DNA from 3 places in the Pseudomonas sp. R4-15 genome. Region 3 is predicted to be linked to each of the others. Evidence: predicted binding sites of a transcription regulator. Region 3 holds the regulator's gene; each other region holds the start of a gene.
The links. The regulator LexA, encoded in region 3, represses DNA repair genes until DNA is damaged. The targets are predictions, from matches to a motif close to CTGTNTNNNNANACAG.
Positions count from the first base shown of each region.

Region 1: imuA (translesion DNA synthesis-associated protein ImuA) is a predicted target of LexA. The motif match lies at 2,042-2,057, and genes of this name have one in related genera.
Region 2: recA (recombinase RecA) is a predicted target of LexA. The motif match lies at 2,842-2,857, and genes of this name have one in related genera.

Region 1 is NZ_CM147293.1:3,429,402-3,435,574, forward strand. Features, by position in the region: gene ACYRGX_RS16385 (Y-family DNA polymerase) at 1-1,378, opposite strand, end outside; gene imuA (translesion DNA synthesis-associated protein ImuA) at 1,382-1,993, opposite strand; gene ACYRGX_RS16395 (MFS transporter) at 2,191-3,378, shown strand; gene ACYRGX_RS16400 (hypothetical protein) at 3,598-4,119, opposite strand; gene ACYRGX_RS16405 (N-acetylmuramidase domain-containing protein) at 4,094-4,234, opposite strand; gene ACYRGX_RS16410 (hypothetical protein) at 4,545-5,339, opposite strand; gene ACYRGX_RS16415 (glycoside hydrolase family 19 protein) at 5,336-6,173, opposite strand, start outside.
Region 2 is NZ_CM147293.1:1,804,196-1,810,368, forward strand. Features, by position in the region: gene mutS (DNA mismatch repair protein MutS) at 1-2,172, opposite strand, end outside; gene ACYRGX_RS08530 (CinA family protein) at 2,290-2,784, shown strand; gene recA (recombinase RecA) at 2,900-3,943, shown strand; gene recX (recombination regulator RecX) at 3,946-4,407, shown strand; gene selA (L-seryl-tRNA(Sec) selenium transferase) at 4,523-5,932, shown strand; gene selB (selenocysteine-specific translation elongation factor) at 5,929-6,173, shown strand, end outside.
Region 3 is NZ_CM147293.1:3,726,282-3,732,454, reverse strand. Features, by position in the region: gene topA (type I DNA topoisomerase) at 1-2,308, shown strand, start outside; gene ACYRGX_RS18000 (DUF6586 family protein) at 2,421-2,939, shown strand; gene ACYRGX_RS17995 (hypothetical protein) at 3,059-3,295, shown strand; gene sulA (SOS-induced cell division inhibitor SulA) at 3,336-3,791, opposite strand; gene lexA (transcriptional repressor LexA) at 3,802-4,413, opposite strand; gene ACYRGX_RS17980 (TetR/AcrR family transcriptional regulator) at 4,590-5,288, shown strand; gene ACYRGX_RS17975 (L,D-transpeptidase family protein) at 5,350-5,865, shown strand; gene nagZ (beta-N-acetylhexosaminidase) at 5,898-6,173, shown strand, end outside.

The DNA of each region.
Region 1 (6,173 bases), 300 kb from region 3:
GGAACCAGGCGTCCGAGCCCGGCTGGCGAAAGGCCCAGGCCTGGCGTCCATCGCGGGTGAGCACGCGGTAGTAGTCACGGCGTACGTCATGCTCCCACCAGCCGGACTCGATGCGCTCGGGGCCGGTTAACACGCGCTCGACGAGCAACCCCGCCTGGGGCTCTGCAAGCAGCCAGCCCGGGCGTGGCGCCGAAGGCGGCGCCTGGTCACCGCCGCTTTGCAGGCGCCAAGCACACTCGGGGCGATGATCGGCATGCGCAGCCAGTGGCTGCACTGCCGCATCGCCCAGGCGTGCCCGCAGGCGCTCACGCAACTGCTCCCAGGAACGTCCCTGCGTCGGACGTTCGTCGAACAGGCCTTGCCGTTCGGGCACGAAAGCAGGCAGGTCCTCGGCGATCAACCTGAGCGCCAACACCGGTTCGGGGACCTGCAACTGCTCCAAGCGCCCCCGCGCCAGTTCGAAGAGCGCCGCCGCCTCGCGCTCGGCGCTGAGCAACCCCACGTCGATGCGGCTGTGGTCGGCATGTCGATGCTCCAGGTGCAGCGCAAAACGCTGCACGCCACAGTCACATCCGGCGAGAAAAGCCGCCAGATCGGCAGTCAGGCGGCGCAAAGGGAACAGCAGCGCCTGGTGCGACTGCACGTCGAAGTTCAGTTCCAGGCGAGCGTCGAAACGCGGCTCCGGCTGGTAGAACTCCAGCGCTTGCGTGCCTAGTCCATACAGCCGATCCAGATGCGCCAGGAACTGCGCAGGAAAGCGCCGCGCCAGCGCCGCACGCGGCAGCGCACGCACCTGGGCCAACTGCCGCAACCCCATGCGCCGCAGCGCCCGGGCCTGCTCGCTCGGCAACCCCAGGCGCTCCACCGGCAGCGCACCGAGCGCATCCGCCAAGCCGGCGTCATCCACCGCCAGGCCATCGTGGCAATTGGCGAGAATGCGCGCCGCCAGCGGATTGGGCGCCAGCACGATGCGCCGCTGAAAACCCAGCGCATCGAGTTCTTCACGCAGTTGCGCCTGCAGCCTCGGCCAGGGGCCGAACAGCCCCAGGCTGCTGTGGACTTCCATCAGCAGCGCGCACGGAAAATCCCGGCTGACCTGACCACTGAAGCGATAGGCCCAGGCCGCCAGGAAATCCTGCGATCGCTGCGTCACCTGGGCGTCATGCAGGACGCAGATGAAGTCGCCCGCCAGCGCGCGGGCTGCGCTCAACGCCATGCCGGGGCGCAAGCCGAGCGCGCGCGCGGCAGGGTTGAGCGCGCGCAACACACGGCGCTGCTCCGGCCCTTCCAACAAGGCGAATGGCGCCCGCGGATCATCGCGACCGCGCAGCACACCGTCGAGCGCCAGTTGTGGCAGCAGGATGCAGGCCCAGCGCACGACTCACCCCGCCCAGGCGATCGCTGCGGATGGCGGCAGGCCGCCACGGCACTTGAGCACGCGCAGCTGGGGCAATGGACGGGTTTCCAGTTGCAGACGCAACGCCGCGGGGGACGGGTTGCTCGCCGCCTGCCGCGGGCGAAAGATGAACCCCAAACTGCGCCCGTTTTCAGCCGCGACCTGCAGCCGACGCAGGGCACGGTCGTCGGCATTACGCGGCCAACACAGGACCGCCGCGCAGACGCCGGAGCGCAGACACTGCTCGGCCGCCCAGAGCACCTCGGTCCCTTGCGCGGCAACCAGCAGCAAACCGTCCAGGTCGACGCCAGCAGCTTGCCAGGCGCGTGGGTAAGGCAACTGTGGTGGCGCCACCAGAACCACCCGCGCACCGCTACGCGTCAATCGCGCCAGGGTGGGCCAGAGCAGGCGCAACTCGCCGCTGCCTTCCTCGCCCAGGAGGATTTCACTCAGTGCGGACTCGGGCCAGCCGCCCGCAGGCAAGCCGGCATCCAGCGCGGCATGTCCGGTAGGCTGCTGCGCAACAGGCTCGCCTGCCTGGGAGCCACGCCAGAGACGTCGTTGGTCGATCAAGGAATCCAGGGCGATCACGCTCATGGATGAAAGCCTCCTGGCGGCGAATGCGACGCCCTGGTAACGAATATACTGTATGGATGAACAGTATATTGTTAGCGGCAGGACATCGCTATCCCTCCTTGTCGGAAGAGCCTCGTCAATTTCGTTAGCAGGCTTTCTTTATTCGCGAGCATGGAGGAAGATGTCGGACAACTGTCCGCCCTTCTGTCCTGATCTCCATGACCGCGCCTTCGCCAGTCCAGCCGCCTCTGCTGCAGATCTTCTCCATCGTCAGCTTCACGTTCGTTGCCTTTCTCTGCATAGGCATGCCCCTCGCCGTACTGCCCAGCTACGTTCACGACGATCTGGCCTACGGCTCGGTGATTGCAGGGCTGGTGATCAGTTCCCAGTACCTCTCCACGCTGTTGACTCGACCGCTCGCCGGCAGTCTCTCCGACCGCCTTGGCGGTAAGCAGTCGGTCCTGCGCGGATTGCTCGGTTGCAGCCTGAGCGGCGTGCTGACACTGGCCTCGATTCTCCTGCAGGCACTCCCCACGACGAGCCTGTTGTTGTTGCTCGCAGGACGCATCGTGCTGGGCGTCTCGCAAGGGCTGGTCGGCACCGGCGCGCTGAGCTGGGGCATCGGTCGTTTCGGCCCCGAAAGCACCGCCAAGGTCATTTCCTGGAACGGTATCGCCGCTTATGGCGCGGTCGCCGTTGGCGCCCCGGTAGGCATGGCGCTGGTCGGCTTCGCAGGAATCTGGAGCATGGCCGTCTTCATCATACTGATCGGCCTGTTGGCTTTTGCTGTGGCGCGCAAGCAAGAGGGCGCACCGCTCTTCGCTGGCAAGCGCATGCCTTTTCTCAGCGTGCTGTGGCAGGTGCTGCCCAATGGCACGGGCCTGGCCCTGGGCACGCTCGGTTTCGGCACCCTCGGCACCTTCGTCACCCTCTACTTCAATAGCCTTGGCTGGAGCGGCGCGGCGTGGTGCCTGAGCGCTTTCGGTGCCGCCTTCATCGTCGCACGCATGCTGTTCTCGGGCACCATCAAGCGCCTGGGCGGCTACCACGTGGCACTTGCCTGCCTCGTGGTGGAAACCATCGGCTTGCTGCTGATCTGGCTGGCCGGCGCCCCTTGGGTAGCCGTGCTTGGCGCCGCGCTCACCGGCTTCGGCCTGTCGCTGGTTTACCCTGCCTTGGGCGTCGAGGTAGTCGCCAACATCCAACCCAACAGCCGCGCCGCCGCCCTGGGGGCCTATTCGGTGTTCTTCGACCTGTCACTGGGCATCGCCGGCCCGCTGATGGGCGCCATCGCCAATGCCTTCGGCTTCTCCAGCATCTTCTTCTGCGCCGCCCTGGCCAGCTTCGCCGGCTTGCTGCTGGTGGTGTATCTGCAGCGCAGGCCAAGAAAGGTGGTTAGGGGGTGATTCGAAGACAGAAGCCATGAGAGCTTGGCAATGAGCTCATGCCAAGCGACGGAGTAGTCAGAGAAGATAGAAAAACTCAGCACCGCATAGAATCCAGAAAAAAGAATAGGCAAGGATTACGATTACCAAGTGCCATCGAAGGCATGGGCGAGGTAATGGTTATGCAGCATGCAATATACTATTGCCACTCCCCATCTCACTTCTTCGAGTTTGAAATGCCTAATTTGCGCAACCTAAAGCATTGTCTTTGTCGCATTTAAGAATTGAGGATAGCGGCGATAAGTCTCCAGACGCCTCTCTACTGCACTCAATATCTATTTCCTTGCTTGCGCCCTCCGCTGAAGAAACAATAACTCCAGAGCGCTCTACCGGAGTTTCTTCCATGTCGTAATCTTTGTAGATCTCATATCTATAACCGCCCCTGACAAAACTCACTCTAAAATAGTTAGCCCCGTACCGAAAGTAATGATTGAATCTAAAAGGCTCAAAGTAATTTTCTGACGAGGCAGTCTGAGTCAGCTCTGGATTATTTATACGCCCAAAAAAATAGGTAAGAGATGACGGACTGCCATTTACCTCCATAGCACAGAGGCTAATTAATTTAGATCTTTTTGTTTTGCAGGAGAAATAAATTTTCTCTCCGTCGGGGCAGGCTGCCTCAGTAGCCAAATGGCTTTCACCATAAGCAGAATGACTTATAATGATTGCAGCAAAACTAGCGGTGACCATTAAGTGATTCATAGCTTTCTCTCATTCTTATGTCGTAGCCTTCTTGTGCCGGCCCGTTGTAAGCTAGTGCAAATTGCAACCAGTCTCTTCCCCGAATAGCGGTTAAGAGGCGTCTATCAGACTTAATGAAATTTACGAATGCTTTAAGGTGATTTTTCTCCGAAAAATCGACAGGGTCAGTGTCATTGAATTCAGCTTGCGAGCTTCGCGCTCACTTACTCCGCAGACTTTCTGTTTTCCGCATGCCTGGAGTTTGAATCGCCCCTAGTTTCGTAGAGACCTCCAAGCCTCATAATGACGCCCATTAGGAGGTCCATGCGCTTGCCCTCCACCCTAGCATGGTGGCGCTAAAGCTCACCGGCTGAAAGCCGGTGGTTTTAACCTCTCGATGGAAAATAAATTTATTACACTTTATTTGCGATTTTTGTCTGCGGGCCTTACCTGTTGGCACATTCGAGAGTGTCCTTGCACTGAACCCACCCCTTAATGTCGCCCTTTTTCTTGTTGTGGAACGCAATTTCCAGCCAACCTGCTTTCTGGCCAAGTACTAGAACTTCGTCGTCAGCTATCAAATATTTTGAGGTTTTGTCGGCAACGTTGGCTTGATCATGTAAGTATGTTTTGCGTAGTACGCGGGTAGTGATACGACTCCGCTCGAACCAAGCTTTATATTGTGCAGAAGCTAGCCTGCCTTTGATGGCTGCCTCGAATTTGTAAGGATAGTCGTATATAAGTTTTCCGCTAGTAGGTGATGACAGAACGTCTCCTCCCTCACCGAAGTATGCGCTGATGCGCTCGTTCCGTTCATATCTCTGAGAGTCTAGGCGCTTGTATACCAGCGTTGTAAAGTAATCCGAACCGTAACTGATACCGGTATCGGAGTATAGTGTTACCCTGTGAATGACGAAGAGTTCTGCCTTACCGTCGAAATCCGAGTCTGCCAAGAAGGCGCTATCCACTCCCCCTGGATCTCCAAGATAAGGTAGTTCCGCGAACTGCGTTTCGATGCCAGTATCACATTCCTGCTCTACTATTATTATTGGGAAAATATTTCCACCCGGGTCAACTGGTGTTTCTGATTTTTTGAACCGTATTGCAGTACGATCACCCAGCAAAATCGGGTTGTATATATCTTCTGCGATTTTCTCAGCACACGACGAGCTGCCGGCGTAGGATGTATTAGTTGCAAAGGTAATAAAAAAAACGCACAGCAATCTATTGATTTCATTCATGCGGAGCAATCTCCGTACAATTCAATGAAGGCCTTGGTGATCTCGCGCTTAAACTGTTTCCTTTCGGCGAGCCCTTTTGTTCCTCCATTAATTATTCCTGTGATTTTTTCTACGGCATCTTCTTCGCTCAGACTAGCATCTTCTGCGTGAATTTTCAGATTGTTAGTTTTCCAAAACCAAAGCCCTGTTTCGACAATTACTGCTAAGTCACTTTCTACCAGTGCAGGCTCAGCAGCAATAGGCCTCCCTATTTCCAAGGCACACAAGCGATAATTTGAATAATGCGTAAGATGTAGCAAGCCGCGGCCTCGGTAATCATTTTCTGGATATTCTTTGTTGCCAAAGCAATGCTGACCATACCCTGCATCATTTTTCAGAAGATGATCTTCTATATATTTAAGTTTTTCCGCGTGCGTGGCGAAGGTTAGACCTTTACGGGTGAAGCCGTTGTTGATTGCCGTGGGCGCCATATTATATAGGCTTTGTGCCGTATAGCTAGAGTAATAGAGTGACTCACGGAATGCAGTAAATCGCTTTGTTTCGTGCTTGGCCTGTGCGAGCAGATGGGTTACTTGGGCGCAGGAAGTTATTTCGTATTTATTAAATAGCCTATGGGTGTGCAGGATAAAGCCTTGGATAAAATCATCTGCTGTACTGCCTGGGCATATCTTTTTCATCAGATCATAAGTTACGGAAATACTCTTATTGCATTTCGAGCATATATTTTTTTCTGCTTTCGCAAAGTTAACAGAAAACATAAGAGGGTGGACGTGCCAAGCTTCCCCATCCGAACTGCCCCCTTGCTTACCCGCCAAACCTCCCCACCAACTCAAC
Region 2 (6,173 bases), 1.9 Mb from region 3:
GTGCTCGGCGGCGGCCCAGGCCAGTGACAGGCCGTCGAAGGTACTGGTGCCTCGGCCCACTTCGTCCATCAGCACCAGGCTGCGGTCGCTGGCGTTGTGCAGGATGTTGGCGGTCTCGCTCATTTCCACCATGAAGGTCGAACGTCCGCCGGCCAGGTCGTCGGAGGAGCCGATGCGGGTGAATATCCGATCGACCAGGGACAGCTCGCAGGCTGCCGCCGGGACGAAGGCGCCGATGTGCGCGAGCAGGACGATCAGGGCTGTCTGTCGCATATAGGTGGATTTACCGCCCATGTTCGGACCGGTGATCACCAGCATGCGGGTGGCATCGTCGAGCGCCAGGTCGTTGGCGACGAAGGGGGTCTCCAGCACCTGTTCGACCACCGGATGGCGGCCCTGGCTGATGTTCAGACAGGGACTGTCGCTGAAACGCGGACGGTTCAGATCGAGGTTCAGCGCGCGCTCCGCGAAGTTGGCCAGTACGTCCAGTTCGGCGAGCGCGGCAGCGCTTTCCTGGAGGTCGCCCAGATGCTCGATGAGCAATTCGATGAGCGCTTCGTAGAGCTGTTTCTCACGGGCCAGTGCGCGGCTCTGCGCGGACAGCGCCTTGTCCTCGAAGGCCTTGAGCTCGGGGGTGATGAAGCGCTCCGCGCCCTTGAGCGTCTGCCGCCGCTGGTAGTCGACGGGGGCCTGTTCGGCCTGGGCGCGCGGCAACTCGATGAAGTAGCCATGGATGCGGTTGTAGCCGACCTTCAGGCCCGGCAGGCCGGTTCGCTGTTTTTCCCGCGCCTCGAGGTCCATGAGGTATTGACCGGCGTTTTCCGACAGCGAGAGCAACTCGTCCAGTTCGGCGTCGTAGCCGCGAGCGAGCACGCCGCCATCGCGTATCACTGCGGGCGGGTTGTCGATGATCGCCTTCTGCAGCAGTGCCGCCAGTTCCGGGTAGGTGCGAATCGCGCGCGCCAGTTCGAGCAGCTGCGGGGCGATCAGGTCGGTCATCGCCTCCTGCAGTTGCGGCAATGCCGCCAGGGCGTCACGCAATCGGGCGAGGTCGCGCGGGCGGGCGTTGCGCAGGCCGATGCGCGCGAGAATGCGCTCCAGGTCGCCGATCTCCTTCAACTGCGGTTGCAGCGGTTCGAAGCGGTAGCGTTCGAGCAGGCAGGTGATGGCGTCCTGGCGGGCTTCGAGCACCTGGCGATCGCGCAGCGGGCGATTCAGCCAGCGCGTCAGCAGGCGCGAACCCATGGCGGTCTGGCAGCGATCCATCACCGATTGCAGCGTGTTGTCCCGCCCGCCCGCGAGGTTGGTGTCCAGCTCCAGGTTGCGGCGGCTGGCACCGTCCAGAATCACGGTGTCGTCCAGACGCTCGTGGCGCAGGCTGCGCAGGTGGGGCAGGGCGGTGCGCTGGGTTTCCTTGGCGTAGGTCAGCAGGCAGCCGGCGGCGCCGATGGCGAGACTCAGCTTGTCGCAACCGAAGCCCTTGAGGTCCTGGACGCCGAACTGCTGGCACAGGCTCTTGTGCCCGGAGTCGCGGTCGAAGTCCCAGGGCGCGCGGCGCTGGCTGCCGCGGCGCTTCTCGGCCGGAAGGCCCTGGGGCCAGTCGTCGGGGATCAGCAACTCCGCAGGACTCAGACGCTCCAGCTCGGCCAGCAGATTCTCCCAGCCGGCAAGTTCCTGGACGCTGAAGCGGCCGCTGGTGATGTCCAGCACCGCCAGGCCGAACAGGCGTTCGTCGCCCAGCACGGCAGCGAGCAAGTTGTCGCGGCGTTCGTCGAGCAGCGCCTCATCGCTCACCGTTCCGGGCGTGAGGATGCGCACCACCTGACGTTCCACCGGGCCCTTGCTGGTCGCCGGATCGCCGATCTGCTCGCAGATCACCACCGACTCGCCCAGCTTGACCAGGCGCGCCAGGTAACCTTCCGCGGAATGGAAAGGAATGCCCGCCATGGGTATCGCCTGGCCGGCCGACTGGCCGCGCGCGGTCAGGGTGATATCGAGCAGGCGGGCTGCCTTCTTGGCGTCCTCGTAGAACAGCTCGTAGAAATCGCCCATGCGATAGAACATCAGTTGCTCGGGATGCTGGTTCTTCAGCTTCCAGTACTGCTGCATCATCGGGGTGTGGGCGGAGAGTCCGGATTCGTTGGGCGCGGCGGCGGCCGGTCTTTTTGACATTGGGTCGTCTGTCTAATGCTTGGCGATTACGAGTGTGTATTGTCGGGGGCTTGAGGGTGGCCGGCAACCGGCCAGGCGCGGGAGAATGCGCTACAACCGCTCTAAGGAGGACGCGACGTGGACGAGATCAGCGCACTGGCCGTGCAACTGGGACGGCACCTGGCGCAGTTGGGGGCTCAGGTCAGTACGGCGGAGTCCTGCACCGGGGGTGGCATCGCCGAGGCGATCACCCGGGTTCCCGGTAGCTCGGCCTGGTTCGAGGCCGGCTATGTGACCTACTCCAATGTTCAGAAGCAGCGCATGCTCGGTGTGCCGGAGACGCTCTTCGCACAATCGGGCGCCGTCAGTCGGGAAGTGGTCGAGGCCATGGCGCGGGGGGCCGCCGAACGAGCCGGGGCCCGCTTCGCGGTGGCGGTAAGCGGCGTAGCCGGACCGGATGGCGGCTCGGCGGAAAAGCCCGTGGGTACGGTTTGGCTGTGTTGGTCCGAGGGCGAGCGGCAGATTGCCTTGCGCAAACTTTTCCCCGGTGATCGCGACGCGGTGCGCCGACAGACGGTCATCTGTGCGCTGCAGGGCCTGATTGCCCTGGCACAAGGCGGCGTGCCCTCCTGATGTTTTCTTTCCGGTGGTCGGTAGGGGTAGGCGAAGTGCACGGCCTATGCTCTAATACTGTCTACTTATACAGTTGTCCTGGCCGCCTGGCCCACTCGAACAGATGAGGAATCCTATGGACGAGAACAAGAAGCGCGCTCTGGCTGCGGCCCTGGGGCAAATCGAGAAGCAGTTTGGCAAGGGCGCCGTGATGCGCATGGGCGATCACGATCGCCAGGCCATCCCCGCCATCTCCACCGGCTCCCTGGGCCTGGACATCGCGCTTGGCATCGGTGGTCTGCCCAAGGGGCGTATCGTCGAGATCTACGGCCCCGAGTCGTCCGGTAAGACCACCCTGACCCTGTCGGTCATCGCCCAGGCGCAGAAGATGGGCGCCACCTGTGCCTTCGTCGATGCCGAGCACGCGCTGGACCCGGACTACGCCGGCAAGCTCGGCGTCAATGTCGACGACCTGCTGGTCTCGCAGCCGGACACCGGCGAACAGGCGCTGGAAATCACCGACATGCTCGTGCGCTCCAATGCCGTCGACGTGATCATCGTCGACTCCGTCGCGGCCCTGGTGCCCAAGGCCGAGATCGAAGGCGAGATGGGCGATGCCCACGTTGGCCTGCAGGCCCGCCTGATGTCCCAGGCGCTGCGCAAGATCACCGGCAACATCAAGAATGCCAATTGCCTGGTCATCTTCATCAACCAGATCCGCATGAAGATCGGCGTGATGTTCGGCAACCCCGAGACCACTACCGGTGGTAACGCGCTGAAGTTCTATTCCTCCGTGCGCCTGGACATCCGTCGTATCGGCGCGGTGAAGGAAGGCGACGAGGTGGTCGGTAGCGAGACCCGTGTCAAGGTAGTGAAGAACAAGGTCGCGCCGCCGTTCCGTCAGGCCGAGTTCCAGATCATGTATGGCAAGGGCATCTACCACAACGGCGAGGTCATCGACCTGGGCGTGCAGCAGGGCCTGGTCGAGAAATCCGGCGCCTGGTACAGCTACCAGGGCAACAAGATCGGCCAGGGCAAGGCCAACGCCGCCAAGTACCTGGAAGACAACCCGGAAGTGGCCAACACCATCGAGCAGGGCATCCGCAGCAAGCTGTTGGCCAACGCGCCCAGCGCCAAAGCGGCGGCCAATGCCGAGGAAGCGGCTGAAGCCGACGTCTGAGCATGAGCGTGCCGGATACGCCCGTCGCCGTACGCCGTGCCGCCATGGACCTACTGGCCCGTCGCGAGCACGGCCGGGTCGAGCTGGTGCGCAAGCTGGAAAAGCGTGGCGCGCCTGCCGAGCTGATCGACAGTGAACTCACCCGGCTGGCCGAAGAAGGCCTGTTGAGCGAAGACCGCTATCTGGAGGCCTACATCTCCAGTCGTGCGCGGGCCGGCTTCGGCCCGTTGCGCATCCGCGAGGAGCTGGCCCTGCGAGGTTTGCCGCGAGACGCCATCGCACAGGCATTGGATGCCGCTGAGGTCAATTGGAGCGAATGCCTGCGCGATACCTGGCAGCGCAAGTTCGCCGGGGTGCTGCCTGCAGACCAACGCGAACGTGCTCGCCAAGGGCGTTTTCTCGTCCAGCGCGGCTACTCTATGGAGATGCTCAACCGCTTGTTCTCCGGGCGCGATCTGGATTGAGCGTTTCCAGACCCGCCATTCACGGCTTGGGTCCGGCTGCGGCATTGCTTACACTCCCAAGGGTTTATCCAGGGAGTGTGTCGATGTCAGCCTCTTCGCTGCCGGGTTCCGGCGCATGAACCTTCGCCTGCCGTCCGTCGATCGATTGCTACGCCATCCCGCCAGCGTCCCGCTCATTTCCCGTTATGGTCGCGAAGCACTGCTCGCTTGCCTGCGTGAGTTGCTCGACGAGTTGCGTGGGCCAGTCCACGCCGGGCAACTTAGCGAGGCCGAACTGGCCGATGCGCTGCTGCTGGGGCGCGTTGGCGAGCGTCTCGCCGTGCGTCATGCCAGCCGGGTACGCCGGGTTTTCAACCTGACCGGAACGGTCCTGCATACCAACCTGGGGCGTGCGCTGTTGCCCGAGGAAGCCGTTCAGGCGATGAGCGAGGCCGCCCGCTATCCGTTGAACCTGGAGTTCGACCTCGCCACCGGTAAGCGGGGTGATCGCGATGACCTGATCGAGGGTCTCATTCGCGAGTTGACCGGTGCCGAGGCCGTCACCGTGGTCAACAACAATGCCGCCGCGGTGCTGCTCAGCCTGTCGAGCCTGGGGGCGCGCAAGGAAGGGGTGATTTCCCGAGGCGAACTGATCGAGATCGGTGGCGCCTTCCGGATTCCGGACATCATGGCCCGCGCCGCCGTTAAGCTGGTCGAAGTGGGCACCACTAACCGTACCCATGCGCGGGACTACGAAGCGGCGATCGGTCCTCGCACTGGACTGCTGATGCGTGTGCATACCAGCAACTACAGCGTGCAGGGCTTTACCGCCAGCGTCAGCACACCGGCGTTGGCGAGTATTGCCCACATGCACCAATTGCCACTTCTGGAAGACCTGGGCAGCGGTAGCCTGGTCGATCTGACGCGCTGGGGGCTGCCCAAGGAGCCGACCGTCCAGGAGACTCTCAAGGCGGGTGCGGATATCGTCACCTTCAGCGGCGACAAGCTGCTAGGCGGCCCCCAAGGCGGGCTCATCGTCGGGCACAAGGACCTCATCGCTCGAATCAAGAAGAACCCCCTCAAGCGGGCCCTGCGGGTGGACAAGATCACCCTCGCCGCATTGGAGGCGGTGCTGGGGCTCTATCGTGACCCGGACCGTCTTGGCGAGCGGTTGACCAGTTTCCGCCTGCTCTCGCGTCCGCAAGACGAAATTCTCGCCCAGGCCCAGCGGCTGCAGCCCGTCATGGCCCAGGCTGTAGGCCAGGGCTGGAGTGTCCAGGCGCTCGAGGCGTTGGGGATGATCGGTAGCGGAACCCAGCCTGTCGCGCGTCTGCCGAGTGCCGCGCTGTGCTTGCGCCCCCAGGTCGCCAAACGTGGCCGCGGTCGCGCCCTGCGGCGTCTGGAGGAGGCCTTGCGTGAGCTGCCGATTCCCGTGATCGGTCGTATCGATGATGACGCCCTCTGGCTGGATTTGCGCCAACTGGATGACGAGGCGGCCTTTCTCGCCGGCTTGCCCATGCTCGATGCCGAGGCGTTGCAGCCATGATCGTCGGCACCGCCGGGCACATCGACCATGGCAAAACGGCGTTGCTGCGTGCCTTGACCGGTGTCGAAGGCGACCGGCGGCGCGAGGAGCGCGAACGCGGCATCACCATCGACCTGGGCTACGTCTATGCGCCGCTGCGTGACGACGGTCCGCTCACCGGCTTCATCGACGTGCCCGGTCACGAACGCTTCGTGCACAACATGCTTGCCGGCGCCAGTGGCATCGACCTGCTGTTGCTGGT
Region 3 (6,173 bases):
ATTACGTCGACTGGCCAAGGATGCCGACACCATCTATCTCGCGACCGACTTGGACCGTGAAGGGGAGGCCATCGCCTGGCACCTGCGCGAATCCATCGGCGGCAGCGACGAGCGCTACAAGCGCGTGGTGTTCAACGAGATCACCAAGAAGGCCATCCAGGAGGCCTTCTCCAAACCGGGCGAGCTGGATATCAACCGGGTCAACGCACAGCAAGCGCGGCGCTTCCTCGACCGCGTGGTCGGCTATATGGTCTCGCCGCTGCTGTGGCAGAAGATCGCCCGCGGCCTCTCCGCCGGACGTGTGCAATCGGTCGCGGTGCGCCTGGTGGTGGACCGAGAGCGCGAGATTCGCGCCTTCGTCCCCGAGGAATACTGGGAGGTCCATGCCGACCTCGCCAATCCGCGCAAGGCCAAGGCGCGCTTCGAGGTGGTCAAGGAGAAGGGTGAAACCTTCAAGCCGCTCAACGAGGCCCAGGCCAAGGCCGCATTGGCCAAGCTGGAAGCGGCCAGCTACCAGGTAGCCAAGCGCGAGGACAAGCCGACCAGCAGCCGGCCGTCCGCACCGTTCATTACCTCCACCCTGCAGCAGGCAGCCAGTACGCGGCTGGGCTTCGGCGTGAAGAAGACCATGATGATGGCCCAGCGTCTCTACGAAGCCGGCTACATCACCTACATGCGTACCGACTCGACCAACCTGTCGGCCGATGCCATCGAGATGGTGCGCGGTTTCATCGGCCTGGAGTTCGGTGAGCAGTACCTGCCGGACAAGCCGAACCTGTATTCGAGCAAGGAAGGCGCCCAGGAGGCGCACGAGGCGATTCGCCCGTCCGACGTCAATCTGCGCCCCGGCATGCTTTCAGGCATGGAGCGTGACGCCGAGCGTCTCTACGAGCTGATCTGGCGCCAGTTCGTGGCGTGCCAGATGCCGCCGGCGCAGTACCTGTCCACCACCGTGACCGTGCAGGCCGGTGACTTCGAGCTGCGTGCCCGTGGCCGCATCCTCAAGTTCGACGGCTTTACCCGTGTGCAGCCGCAGCAGGGCAAGGCCGGTGAAGACGACGTGCTGCCGGAGATGAACCAAGGCGAGGCGATGGGGCTGCTCAAGCTCGACCCGTCGCAGCACTTCACCAAGCCGCCGGCGCGCTATTCTGAAGCGAGCCTGGTCAAGGAGCTGGAGAAGCGTGGCATCGGTCGTCCGTCGACCTATGCGGCGATCATCTCGACCATCCAGGATCGCGGCTACGTCACCGTGCACAACCGCCGTTTCTATGCCGAGAAGATGGGGGACATCGTCACGGACCGGCTCACCGAGAGCTTTTCCAACCTCATGGACTACGGTTTTACCGCGGGCATGGAGGAAAACCTCGACGACGTGGCCCAGGGCGAGCGCGACTGGAAGAACCTGCTCGACGAGTTCTATGGTGACTTCCGTGGCAAGCTGGAACTGGCCGAGGCCAGTGACAAGGGCATGCGTGCCAACCAGCCGACGCTGACCGACATTCCCTGCCGTGAATGCGGCCGGCCGATGATGATCCGCACCGCGTCCACGGGCGTGTTCCTCGGCTGCTCCGGCTATGCCTTGCCGCCGAAGGAGCGTTGCAAGGCGACCATCAACCTGGTGCCGGGCGACGAAATCGCCGCCGACGACGAGGGCGAGTCCGAGTCGCTGGTGTTGCGCGGCAAGAGGCGTTGCCCGATCTGCTCGACGGCAATGGATGCCTACCTGCTCGACGAGCAGCGCAAGCTACACATCTGCGGCAATAATCCCGATTGCGCCGGCTACGAGATCGAGCAGGGCCAGTTCCGCATCAAGGGTTACGAAGGACCGAGCCTGGAGTGCGATAAGTGCGGTAGCCAGATGCAACTGAAGACCGGCCGTTTCGGTAAGTTCTTCGGTTGCACCAATCCGGCCTGCAAGAACACTCGCAAGCTGTTGAAGAACGGTGAGCCGGCGCCGCCGAAGGCGGATCCGATCCGGATGCCGGAGCTCAAGTGCGAGAAGGTCGACGACATCTACGTGTTGCGAGACGGCGCATCGGGGTTGTTCCTGGCGGCCAGCCAGTTCCCGAAAAACCGCGAGACGCGCGCGCCGCTGGTCGCGGAGATCGTCCCGCACAAGGATGAGCTCGATCCCAAGTACCACTTCCTGCTCAGTGCGCCGCAGAAGGACCCGGACGGCCGCCCAGCGGTGATCCGCTTCTCGCGCAAGACCAAGGAGCAGTACGTGCAGAGCGAGGTCGACGGCAAGCCGACCGGCTGGCGGGCCTTCTATGACGGCGGCAAGTGGAAGGTCGAAGACAAGCGCTGAGTCGCAGGCCGGGCGGCCTATTCCGTCCGGCGCGTTCTTTCGAGGGGGGCTCGCGGCGTTCAGCCGCGGCGCTATAGTAAGTCCCCGTAGCCTGTATTCCGGAGGCTTCGCCATGGCCCATGAGCCCTATACCCGCACTAACCAGAAAATCTACTTCGCAGGGCTCGCCCTGGAAGCACTGCGCCGCGCTGAACGGGGCTCCGTGCCCGGCGCCGTTCAGGCCGAGCGCGAGGCAGCGCTGTTCCACCTTTATGGCGCCCTCCTGGGGTTGTGCCACGAAATCGCGATTTTCTATCGTTTGCCGGATGCGCGCACCCCGCGCGCGGAAAACCTGCTCAAGCCAGCGCTGCTCGCCGAGGCGCCCAGTCCCGAACTGGGCGAACTGATCGAGTTGGCCAGCGTGCCTGATACCTGGTTGGGGCAGTTGCTGAGTGCCTACGCGACGCTCTTCATGCCGCCGCAGGAGCCTGCGCGTGCCAAGGTCGATCCCGCTGTACCGCTGATCCACGCGGTGAGCCTCGACGAACAGACTCAAGGGGGCGAGGAGCTCGGTTCGGAGGTTCTGGAGAGCTGGCGCAAGAACCTCAAAGCGCTGGCTCTGCGCTTTCGCGAAGGCCTTACCGAGTGCTGATGGCGCAAGGTTAGACCATTCCCAGATAGGGGCTTGGGAGCGGCTCTCGGTGTCGCGACACTAGGGGTGATGGCGGAACGCTGGTAGACTATCCGGCCATTTGCGGGAGCGACCAGACCATGCCTACTTCCTTTCTCGAGATCGTCGAGCTGCCAGACGGACGCATCGTCCTGCGTCGCGCCGAGGACGAGGAAACCCTGGTGACGCTGGATTTTTCCGAGGATGCCAAGAATTTCCTGCAGGGCCACCATGTGGAAGTCGCCAAGGCGATGCTGAACATCGGCGTCCAGATGGCGGGCAAACTCGCCGAGGGTGACTTCGAGCAGGACGACGGCGAGCCTCGCGTCCTTCACTGACTCCACGGCCTCGTAGCCCATTCGGCTAGAGCCGCGGGGTTCAGACCATACGCACGTTCAGGCTCTGCGCGTCACCCAGGCGCGCGGCATGCGCCACCTGACGACGCTCTCCGGCGTCGAGCTCCAGCCAGCTGACAACGGTGTGACTGTGCCCCAGGCGCAATGCCTCGCAGGCCAGTTGCAGCGCGTTGCGTGTGCCGCCGGGTTGCAGCAGCAGAATGCGCTCGCGATTCAGGCCTGCGTCACGCAGCCAGCTTTGCGTGAGGCTTTCAGGCGGGGCGATCAGCGTCAGCCAGCGATCGCTGTGTTCTTCGGAGAGTTCCCGCAGGATGGGTGCCAGCAGGCTCAGGCAATGTCCCGCACGACCTTGCAAGGTCAACTCGCTGCAACGTTCGGAGGTTTCCGCCGGTGGTGGAGTGGGGCGCTCCAGCAGGGGCGAGAGAAAAGCCTCGAACAGGGGTAACTGCGAGCGTTCTAGCGAAAGCGGGAACTGCATAACTACTCCTTTAGCGGCGAATGACGCCGACACTCAAGCCTTCGATTTCCAGGTTCTGTTGTTCCAGGTCCACCTCGATGGGGGCGAACTCGGGGTTTTCGGCAATCAGCCAGACCTTGCGGCCTTCGCGCTTGAAGCGCTTGACCGTGACTTCGTCATCAATGCGTGCGACGACGATCTGGCCGTTGCGCGCCTCGCGGGTGGCATGTACGGCGAGCAGGTCGCCGTCGAGAATGCCCACATCCTTCATGCTCATGCCGTGTACGCGCAGCAGGTAGTCGGCACGCGGATGGAAGAATTCGGGGGGGATGCGGCAGGCGTCTTCGACGTTTTGCTGGGCGAGGATGGGCGCGCCGGCGGCTACCCGGCCGATTACCGGCAGCCCTTCGTCTTCCTGCCCCGCGGGTTCGTAATTGGGAATACGGATGCCGCGCGAGGCACCCGGCGTCATCTCGATGGCGCCCTTGGCGCAGAGTGCCTTGAGGTGTTCCTCGGCGGCGTTGGGCGAGCGAAAACCGAACTGCTGGGCGATTTCCGCCCGGGTCGGCGGGTAACCATTGGCATCCAGGCACTGGCGGATGAAATCGAGCACCTGGGTCTGGCGAGGGGTGAGTTTCAGCATGTCGGGCTCTGTCTTTTTGTACAGTGACTGGGATTATATACAGTGGATTGCCGTTGGCAACAGCCTCTTCATTTCGATGCGCTTGCAATGCCGGCGAGCGCCGGGCCAAATAGCGACTTGACAGTCCTGGTGTTTGAAACATATGTTTCAAACGTTTGTTTATCAGCAAGGGTCCCATGGCTCAGTCAGAAACCGTCGAACGTATTCTCGATGCCGCCGAACAGCTTTTCGCCGAAAAGGGTTTCGCCGAGACTTCCTTGCGTCTGATCACCAGCAAGGCCGGAGTCAACCTGGCGGCAGTCAACTATCACTTCGGTTCCAAGAAGTCGCTGATCCAGGCGGTGTTCTCGCGCTTCCTGGGGCCGTTCTGCGCGCGCCTGGAGAAGGAGCTGGATCGTCTGCAGAGCGAAGAATCCTCGGCGCATCCGGACCTGGAAACGCTGCTGGATCTCCTGGTGGACCAGGTGCTTGCCGTGGACCCGCGCAGCGGTGACGACCTGGCGGTGTTCATGCGCCTTCTGGGGTTGGCCTTCAGCCAGAGCCAGGGACACCTGCGCAAGTATCTGGAAGAGGCCTACGGCAAGGTTTTCCGCCGTTACATGCTGCTGGTCAGCGAAAGCGCGCCGGGGCTTCCGCCGCTGGAGTTGTTCTGGCGCGTGCACTTCATGCTCGGGGCTGCGGCCTTCAGCATGTCGGGCATCAAGGCGTTGCGCGCGATGTCCGAGTCCGATTTCGGGGTGGACACGTCCACCGCCCAGGTGATGCACCTGATGGTGCCGTTTCTGGCGGCCGGTATGCGCGCGGAGAGCGGTATCCGCGATCCTGCGCAGCGTGAGGCGAAGCTGATTCCACGCAAGCCCCTCGGCGCCGCCTGAGGCATGCAGGCCATCCGCCAGGGGCTCCGGAAACGAGCACTTGCCTGCTAAGCTTGGCGCCATGCTCGATCACCTGCACATCTCCATCGCCGACCAACAACTGTACGGCTTCGTTGCCGGGCAGTTGCTTATCCGCTTGCCCGTCTCCACTGCCCACAACGGGGTTGGCGAGCGTAACGGCTCCGGCTGCACCCCAAGGGGCCTGCATCAGGTCCGTGCCAAGATCGGTGCGGGTCTACCCCTCGCCGCCGTCTTGCGCGGGCGACGCTGGACCGGGGAAGTCTGGTCCGCTGCGCTGCACGAGGCCTTTCCAGGACGTGACTGGATCCTCTCGCGAATCCTCTGGCTGTCGGGTTGCGAGCCCGGCCGCAATCGGCTGGGCGATGTGGATACCTTTCGCCGCTACATCTACCTGCATGGCACGCCGGACAGTGAACCGATGGGCGTCGCCGCCTCCCATGGCTGCATCCGCATGCGCAACACCGATATCGTGGCGCTGTTCGAGCAGGTCCCGGCGCACTGCAGCGTGCGTATCGAGGAAGCGCCATGCCCGCAGTGGCAGTCGATCCTGCTTTAAACCTTCGTAACCTTCTGCCAAGGAACTCTCCGATGCTTCACGGCTCCCTGATGCTCGACGTGCATGGCACTTGCCTGACCGCCGAGGACCGCGCCCTGCTGCGCCAGCCCGAGGTCGGTGGCCTGATCCTCTTCGCTCGCAACGTCGAACATCCGCGCCAGGTGCGCGAGCTTTGCCGGGCGATTCGCCGGATTCGCCCCGATCTGATCCTTGCCGTGGACCAGGAGGGTGGGCGGGTGCAGCGCCTGCGCCGCGGCTTCGTGCGCCTACCGGCGATGGGGCGACTGGCTGAGTCGCCGAACGCGGAG